DNA from 4 places in the Psychrobacter sp. MES7-P7E genome. Region 1 is predicted to be linked to each of the others. Evidence: predicted binding sites of a transcription regulator. Region 1 holds the regulator's gene; each other region holds the start of a gene.
The links. The regulator PhoB, encoded in region 1, activates phosphate uptake and scavenging genes when phosphate is short. The targets are predictions, from matches to a motif close to TGTCATNAANCTGTCATAA.

Region 1 (2,213 bases):
GGCTGATCGGAGAAATTTTCTAGGTAGCCCATCATTACCGTCAATGGTGTCCTAAGCTCATGCGAGACATTCGCCACAAAATCCTGACGCATTTGCTCTAAGTGCCGCAGGCGGGTCACGTCATATACAAACAGCAATTTTTCATCACCGAAAGGCGTTAGTTCGCACTTTAAGTAGCGACTAGGATCTCGCCATGATTCTATATGGACGCCGTCGTTAGGTATCGTTGTACCTTCATAATACTGGCGGAACTCAGGTACAGTAATAAAGTCAAAAATATTTTGACCTTTATCTTCTGGCTGTAGCAGCAATAAGTCTTGTGCCGCCTGATTCCACCATTCTAGTCCATCATGATTGTTGAGCAAAATCACTGCATCGCGCAAGGCTCGTAGTGCACTGCCGATTTTTTTGAGTTGCTCAGCTGTACTTTGAGTAGATATTTGCTCTAATAGAGCTGATTGCTCACTCTGTGCTGGCGCTATCTTGTCCATTTTTTATCCTTACCACTATCCGCGGCCTTTATATTGCTGCGGCATTATTTGTACAAGATTAACTTGGCTCAATCAGGCTAGAAAATCGGTAGCCTGTTCCACGTACCGTCTGTATCAATGTATCACAGTCATAAGGTCGTAGTAATTTACGTAGACGTTTGATATGCACATCAATGGTTCGGTCTTCGATATATACATTGCCGCCCCATACCTGATCGAGCAGCTGCGTTCGTGTATAGGCGCGCTCAGGGTGACTCATAAAAAATGCTAATAGGCGATACTCTGTAGGCCCAACATCAACGATTTTACCTGCAGCTGTCACGCGCTGACTCTTGGTATCTAAACTTAACTGTCCAATTTCGATAGGTTTATCGCTGCTCATCGCGCTACTGCGGCGTAGTACGGCTTTGATTCTAGAAATCAGCTCACGAGTCGAAAAAGGTTTGGTCATATAATCATCTGCGCCTGCATCAAGACCGTGCACCTTACTATCTTCTTCGCTTTTTGCCGTTAGCATAATGACTGGTATTTCAGAGAGTAGCTCGTCGTTTTTGAGCATGCGACAAAAATCCACACCGCTCTTGTCACCCGGCAACATCCAATCTAACAGTATCAGTGACGGTCTATGATCGACCACTTGCTGATGCGCCTCTGACACGTCAGCTGCTTGCAAGCTATCAAACCCAGCCATCTCTAGCGTCATGACAACCATTTCACGAATCGCAGGCTCATCTTCAACAATCAAAATTTGCTCATTATACATAGGACATTCTCGGTGTTAGCGGACAAAATCTAGCATGTAAAAAGGCGATATATACTCACCAGTCTCTACCTATTAAACGGATTAATTATGACAGCTTGATGACACTCTAAAATCAGATTTCTAGTAAAAAATTAAGCGGCCCATCATTGACGCTCGACACTTGCATATCCGCACCAAACTGACCAGTTGCCACATTTGGATGCTTAGTTTTGGCATAATCGACCAGTTGTTCAAATAACGCTTGCGCCGCAGCAGGTGCCATCGCACCACCAAAGTCTGGTCGGCGACCTTTGTCTGTTTTTGCCATCAAGGTGAATTGTGAAACTAATAATAGCCCACCACCGACCTGCTGAACGTTTTTATCCAGTTTACCAAATTTGGCAGGATCTTCGTCATTTTCAAAAATGCGATAGGTCAATATTTTGTCAATCATACGCTGGGCAGCGGCAAAATCATCTTCATGCCCTAAGCCAATATATGCCAATACCCCATGCCCAATCTCACCGATACACTGTTGATCGACGACCACACTAGCGTGCTTCACCCGTTGTATGAGTGCTTTCATTTACTAATTCCTTAACAGATTATGGCCATACAATAATATGCTGTCCATGATAAAATACCGTCATTAACTTAACTATTATTAGGGCGTGTTTGATATTCAGAAATAGGTACTGCAGATCGCTAAAACTGTTCCAGACAAGACGTAAAACGACGATAATGCTCGCGCCTTATCTAGATTTACAACGTAGTATGGCGCAATTTTAGCCGCTGTCAGTGCCATGGTCGAATTTCCAACGCGCCCCTATTACATTACACCTTATTTTGGTAGCCTTATTATGAATGTATTTACCACCTTACAACAGCTTGTGCCGCAGCAAAAGCTCAGTAAAGTCGCTGGACGTTTGGCCGCCAGTCGCCACCCTTATGTCAAACGCACCTTTATCCGTAGCTTTGCC
Region 2 (2,213 bases), on a different contig from region 1:
TATCAGAGAATGGTACGTAGTCTAATTCCATGGCGCTGTCATCACCTTGGGTATAAGCCCAGTCAAAGAAGTTCAACACGCCAGCGACTTGCTGAGGATTTTCTGGTTGCTTATGTACCAAGATAAAGGTCGCAGCAGCGATAGGCCATGCTTGGTCAGTTTCAGAGTTGGTGATGACCTTATAAAAGCCTTCTTGTTGTGACCAATCGATATCACCTGCCGCAGCAAACGTCTCAGCAGATGGCTGTACGATGTTACCAGCTGCGTTTTTCAGCGCAGTATGTGACATCTTATTCTGCTTAGCGTAAGCATACTCAACATAACCGATAGAGTTTTTCATACGGTTGACGTAGCTTGATACGCCTTCGTTACCTTTACCGCCTGCACCAGTAGCAGAAGTCGGCCATTTGACGGTTTTATCAACACCAACGGTGTCTTTCCAGTCTGGTGAAACCTTGGCAAGATAGTCAGTAAAGTTAAACGTCGTACCTGAACCATCTGAGCGGAATACTGTTGTGATTGGGGCATCTGGCAAGGTCAAATCTGGGTTCATCGCCTTAATCGCAGGGTCATTCCAGTTACTGATTTTACCCAAATAGATATCAGCCAACGTTGTGCCGTCTAGCTTCAGTGCACCAGGCTCAACGCCATCAATGTTGACGATTGGTACAACACCACCGATGACTGTTGGGAACTGAATCAAACCTGCTTCGTCTAACTCTTCAGGCGTCATCGGTGCATCAGAAGCACCAAAGTCTACTGTCTTTGACTGGATTTGTTTGATACCACCAGATGAACCAATCGACTGATAGTTGACTTGGCCGCCGGTCGCAGCATTGTAGTCATATGACCATTTCGCATAGATAGGCTGCGGGAATGACGCACCTGCACCTGTAATATTCATAGCGATATTTTCAGCAGATTTAAAATCTGACGTAGCAGAAGATGCTGTCTGAGAGGTTGTTTCAGCTGTTGTCACAGCGCTACTGCTAGTATCAGCAGTTGGCTCCGCCGTATCTGTTGACTTATTACACGCCGTAAGCATTAATGTACAACTGACGGCCACTGCTAATAACGAATAACGCATGTAGGACTCCTGAAGTTTAACAACGGTATAAAAAAGCATTGCTTGTGATATGCGTGTTATCTTGCCAAATCTTTATGACAGTTTAATGACAACTTCTAGAATCCTTCATTCGCTTTACATAATATTTGAACAATTTGTCTACAACCTAGTAATACTAAGTACCCTCATCTATCAACACTCAAAAAAATTATTCACGAAAATATTGAACCGTGTGTTTGACACAGAATATTTGTATCCAAATACTATTAGCCGTTGGTAGAGAATTTTGTTAGTATGAAGGCTGATTTACAACACTGACAGACTCGGGGTGCGGTGTATTTTTGGCTCACTTTATTAAACTTGCTTTATCAAAGTAGTCGCCTTGATACATTCGCTGAGAGATCACCCGCCGAACCTGATGCGGTTAGTACCGACGCAGGGAAGTCTTAAGCACTTTGTTATTTATGACAAAGGGCGCGTAGAAATACATTTTTATCGTCACTATTGTCTTAATATGCGTAATGCATAAACAGATAAGAAGAGATGATATAAAGCTGCGTCCAATATTTGATGATCACCATGCGCGACGATACTTTTTGGTCGAAGTTGTGGGTTCATGATATAAATTTGTCTAGATGATGGATGCCTACCCCCGCAGATACTGGCGGTGTTGATTTTATTCAAAAACCAACACGCTAGGACAGCATATGACTACTGCAGACACTACCTCAATTGCACCGAAAGCCCAAACGCATAACCCAGCCGACAACTCAACGCTTGCTTCAAATGCTGCTGACACGACCAAAGTCAAAGCAGATAAAAAAGCAGATGCGTTAAAAACCCCTGCTCACCGTGCCGCAAGTGATGCCCGTTTCGAAGAAGATGCGCGCGACTTGCACCGTATTTTACCCGCCTCAAGAAAAGTCTATCTCGAAGGCTCAAGACCTGACATCCAAGTACCGATGCGTGAAATCAGCTTGGCTGATACACCTGTAGGCGGTACGGGAGATAAAGACGGTGAGCATAATCCACCGTTTTATGTGTATGACACCTCAGGTGTATATACCGACCCTAATGTCGATATCGACCTAACACGTGGATTGCCAAAGTTGCGTGAAAGCTGGATCGCGGAACGCAATGATACCGA
Region 3 (2,213 bases), on a different contig from region 1:
TTGCGCTGATGTATGGTGCTGATGAAGACTTTATATCTGAGAGTGATCGTGACGCAGGCTATGGTGCCTCATTGATGTTTGATCCAGGTACAGGCATTACCGCTGGTATTGCTTATGAGCAAGACATGAGTGTTAGTGGTGATATTATCCGTGGCAGTGCTAGCGTCGATTTAGGTAAATATATCGCAGCTCCTGTAAAGTTAGGCGTTCTATATCAAGAAGCTGACTATGCCGGTACTACTACTGCAACAGAGGACGGTTTAGTGGTGAGTGCTGAAATGGGTCTTTCGAATTTTGCCCGTCCAGCCTCTGTTTATATTCAGTATGACAAAACCGACAATATCAGTGGTCTTGAGAATAATGACTCAAATCAAGTCGTTGTAGGTGGCAAATATGCGTTTAAAAATAATATGATCGCTCATGCCTATGCTGGTCTAAATTCAGCGGAATTAAACAATGGTCGTTTTGGTTCGAGAGACGAAGACGGCAAGGTTAATGAAATCGACTTACGTGGTGATATTGATGTACTCGCTATCGGTGGCGGTCTAGAATACTTATTCTAATCTAAACATTAGAAACGTATTATAAAAAACTCATCCTTCGGGGTGGGTTTTTTTGTTTTGTAATCAATACTGTGTCTTGAACAACAGCGTGTCTTAAATAACAGAATCCGTAAAATTAATAATAACATTTGTGTAAACTTTGGTTTTTTCATCTTACTGTAATATTTGCTTGGTAAAGTTATGTCTAAGCAGTTCTTATGGCTCGCTATATATATGGTTTCGAAGGTATAGGACCTTGCCATTATATATCTAATGATCTTAGACCATTTATCACTCAAATCGTAAAGTGGAGATATCCTTTGAAAAAATTACTTTTAGCCACAGCCGTCGCTGCACTTTCAGTTTCTGCTGCCCATGCTGCGCCAACTGTATATGGTAAAGCATTTTTAACCTTAGATTATGTTAGTACAGACTACGATGCAGCTAACAAGACAGATGAAGATACATTTAAACTTAACTCTAATCAATCACGTATCGGTTTTAAAGGTGAAGATGATCTTACTGATACCACTAAATTAGTCTATCAATTGGAATATGGTATTGATGTTGATGACGATAGCCAACAGTTTAGATCACGTAATACTTATGTAGGCTTAGCCCACAACACTTTAGGTACTGTACTAGCGGGACGCCATGATACCCCATTGAAACTTGCACAAAACAAAGTTGACGTGTTTAATGATAGCTTATTTGATATTAAAAATGCGGGTGTTTCAGGTGAATACCGTGCTAACAATATGGTGGCCTATCAATCACCTGTTATTGTCGGTATGCCAGTGAGTTTTATGGCAGCTACCGCATTATCAGAAACTGATGCCGACGGTGATATTCTCGTTTCCGCAGCATCTGGTGCGAAGCCTGCAGTCTATCGTGATAGAAAAGTAAAAGATAACGGTTATTCTGCTTTATTAGCCTATGACAAAAATGGTGTTTATCTAGCCGGTGCTTATGACAAAGACATGGGTGCTAACAATGTAAATACTGGCGTGATTGATAATACGTGGCGTTTGGTTGCTGGTTTAGATATGGGCAAAATGAATATGGTTTCGGGCTTAACTTTAGGTGCTCTATACCAACAAAGCCAATACTACGATAATTATAGCATCGTTAACAACAACCGCGTTAACAAAGCCAGTGAAGATGAAAAATCTTGGCTAATTAGTGGTAAATATAAAGTTGGTGCAACACCTTGGGCAGTTAAAGCACAGTATGTTAATACCACTGACGAAAAAGGCGTAAAAGATGCTGATGTAAATGAAATCGCAGTTGGTGGAGAATATGCATTCAATAAAGCGACCACGGGTCATATTTATGCAGGGCAAATCAGCCGTGACAATAACAAAGATGACTTGATTGTAGGTACGGGTATTGAATACAAATTCTAATCTAAACATTAGAAAACGTATTATAAAAAACTCATCCTTCGGGGTGAGTTTTTTTGTTGTGACCTTTTTAAAGCCGCAGTGGGTTATAATAGCTACGTATTTACGATGATTACGCACTTATGACAATTAAGCGTTAAAAACTGAGTGTTTTAAAGAGTTTGCGCTTTTGCCCTATATTTTGTAGCGTATTTTTAGTAAAATCCTTCTTTACCAATTACCGACAGAGTACTATGACCAAGTTTATATTTGTGACCGGTGGGGTAGT
Region 4 (2,213 bases), on a different contig from region 1:
GGTTGAGCAACCGATTCCGTCGTGGTAGTTACTGCAGTAGCAGGTACTGCTTTCTCTAACGATGCTGTGGTACTAGTACCCGTTTGGGAATAGTTGGGTACAGGCATAGCCGAGCTGTCCATGCCACTAGCACTGTAAGCTATCTGCTCACTTGCTAGTAAGTCATCGACCGTACTGGCATCATTCCACGCAAAGCTCGGCTCAACTTTGCGAGTAACAGGTGCAGTCAAGTTTGAAACTAATGGCTGGACTGCATTGTTGGCTGTATTATCAGTAGAGTTATTAAGCGAGCCTGTATTGATATCTACCTGCTCACCTTTTGAGCTATTAGGTGTCGCCACTGCTTTTGCTGCAATGACAGAGGCTTTGACACTATCTGCCAATCCTGATGTTGCCAAAAAGTCTGACAAGACACTACCGAAACGTCCGCTACTGCTGACGTCTTGAGTACCGCTAGTATTTTCCGCAGACTGTAACTCAAGTGGCAGCTGCTCATGCTCTACTTTTTTATCTACCGACTCATCTAATTTCTGGCTATCATCTTGTGATGCAATGCTCGGTTCAGTAACTTCAATAGCATCCTGACTTTTTACACCTGAACCAAGCCACGACAGCGCACGAACCTTTTGATATATCGTCATCCAATGGATATTAAAGGCAAACGTAGCGGTAATCACAACGAATACTGCTAAGAAAACCACACTCCCCCACTGCGATAGCAGCTGTGCCAAACGCGCCTGTAACTCTAGCCCGATGATACCACCAGCGACGCCTTCGAGGCCGATTGCGTCAGGGTTTGTGACTTGCTGAACTAGAGAGACCAATTGTGCAAATAATGCGCTAGCACTTAATAGCAAAAACACATAAGCGACCAATCGCATGAGCCAAAACGTTGGCTTGTTTTCCCACCAAATTAAGATAGATTCATAAACCACAAATGCCAAAAACCACCAAGCACCAAACCCAAAAAAGCTATAAAGCAAATCGGACAACCATGCGCCTGCCTCGCCGCCCATGTTATTAATCGTGGTCATATCACTACTGATGTGCGACCAGCTAGGATCGTTGCCTGTATAGGTCATCAAAATGACAAACAGATAAACGGCCAGTATTAACCCAAGGAGGGTAAACATTCCCTTTTTTAAATACTCAATAAGCGGTGCTGATATCACGTAAGATCTGCCTTGTTATTAATACTAAATGGTCGCCAATGCATGACTAAGCCTAATCATGCTGACATAAAGTGTTGACATAAATGTACCGAGCGAAGTGTTTGTTTGGCATATACCAATTATAGAACCCTGCAACAACCGTTATCGCTTGGCTCCTACTACACTTGGCATAACTTCTTATAATAACAAATACATAGGTGCAGTGGCGACAGTCTTATCAAGAAAGCGTGTAAGAAAGTAAATCAGTAGACAATTTGCGCAAGAAAACAGCTGGTTAGCGAAACACGAGTGGCAAAATATGGCTAACTGTATTGCCTAAATTCTATAAAATACACATAATTTTTCGCACTTATATTCCAAAGCTATTTATTCTTTGATTCTAATGATACCTGTGTTTGTTTTAGCAAACTTGCACTTTGTGCGCTGTGCCCTTATGTTATTATCACACAGCAATTAGAAGAAGCATATTCGTAGTCATTTTTGATATTCCTCTTTTATTATATTTATAACTTACATTTTTAATTCGTATATTTAGCAAGGAACAACTCATGGCAACTGACACTACTGCTCCACGTCACGAAAAGCTCATTATTTTAGGCTCAGGCCCTGCTGGCTACTCTGCCGCAGTTTATGCAGCACGCGCTAATCTTAAGCCAGTTATGGTCACTGGTATGGAAGTCGGTGGACAATTAACCACCACTACCGAAGTCGACAACTGGCCAGGCGATGCACATGATTTGACAGGTCCTGCATTAATGGAACGGATGAAAGCGCATGCTGAGCGTTTCGGTACTGAATTGGTCTACGATCATATCAACGAAGTAAACCTAAACGAGCGTCCTTTTCAATTGACAGGTAACAACGGTAGCTATACTTGTGATGCGCTCATTATCTCAACTGGTGCCTCTGCACAGTACTTGGGACTAGAATCAGAGACTAAGTTCAGAGGGCTTGGTGTATCAGCCTGTGCCACTTGTGATGGTTTCTTCTATAAAAACCAAAAAGTTGCGGTGATTGGTGGTGGTAATACAGCGGTTGAGG

Region 2: the regulator PhoB is predicted to act here: its motif matches at 1,160-1,178, upstream of pstS (phosphate ABC transporter substrate-binding protein PstS).
Region 3: the regulator PhoB is predicted to act here: its motif matches at 710-728, upstream of CXF62_RS04370 (porin).
Region 4: the regulator PhoB is predicted to act here: its motif matches at 1,224-1,242, upstream of CXF62_RS10450 (DNA translocase FtsK).

What each region holds. Positions count from the first base shown of each region.
Region 1 covers NZ_PJBU01000101.1:11,021-13,233, reverse strand. Annotated here, with positions in the region: gene phoR (phosphate regulon sensor histidine kinase PhoR) at 1-491, opposite strand, end outside; gene phoB (phosphate regulon transcriptional regulator PhoB) at 550-1,254, opposite strand; gene dtd (D-aminoacyl-tRNA deacylase) at 1,367-1,819, opposite strand; gene asd (archaetidylserine decarboxylase) at 2,094-2,213, shown strand, end outside.
Region 2 covers NZ_PJBU01000069.1:52,033-54,245, reverse strand. Annotated here, with positions in the region: gene pstS (phosphate ABC transporter substrate-binding protein PstS) at 1-1,087, opposite strand, end outside; TPP riboswitch at 1,381-1,525, shown strand; gene thiC (phosphomethylpyrimidine synthase ThiC) at 1,774-2,213, shown strand, end outside.
Region 3 covers NZ_PJBU01000076.1:49,599-51,811, forward strand. Annotated here, with positions in the region: gene CXF62_RS04365 (porin) at 1-563, shown strand, start outside; gene CXF62_RS04370 (porin) at 863-1,948, shown strand; gene CXF62_RS04375 (CTP synthase) at 2,179-2,213, shown strand, end outside.
Region 4 covers NZ_PJBU01000109.1:32,623-34,835, forward strand. Annotated here, with positions in the region: gene CXF62_RS10450 (DNA translocase FtsK) at 1-1,172, opposite strand, end outside; gene trxB (thioredoxin-disulfide reductase) at 1,721-2,213, shown strand, end outside.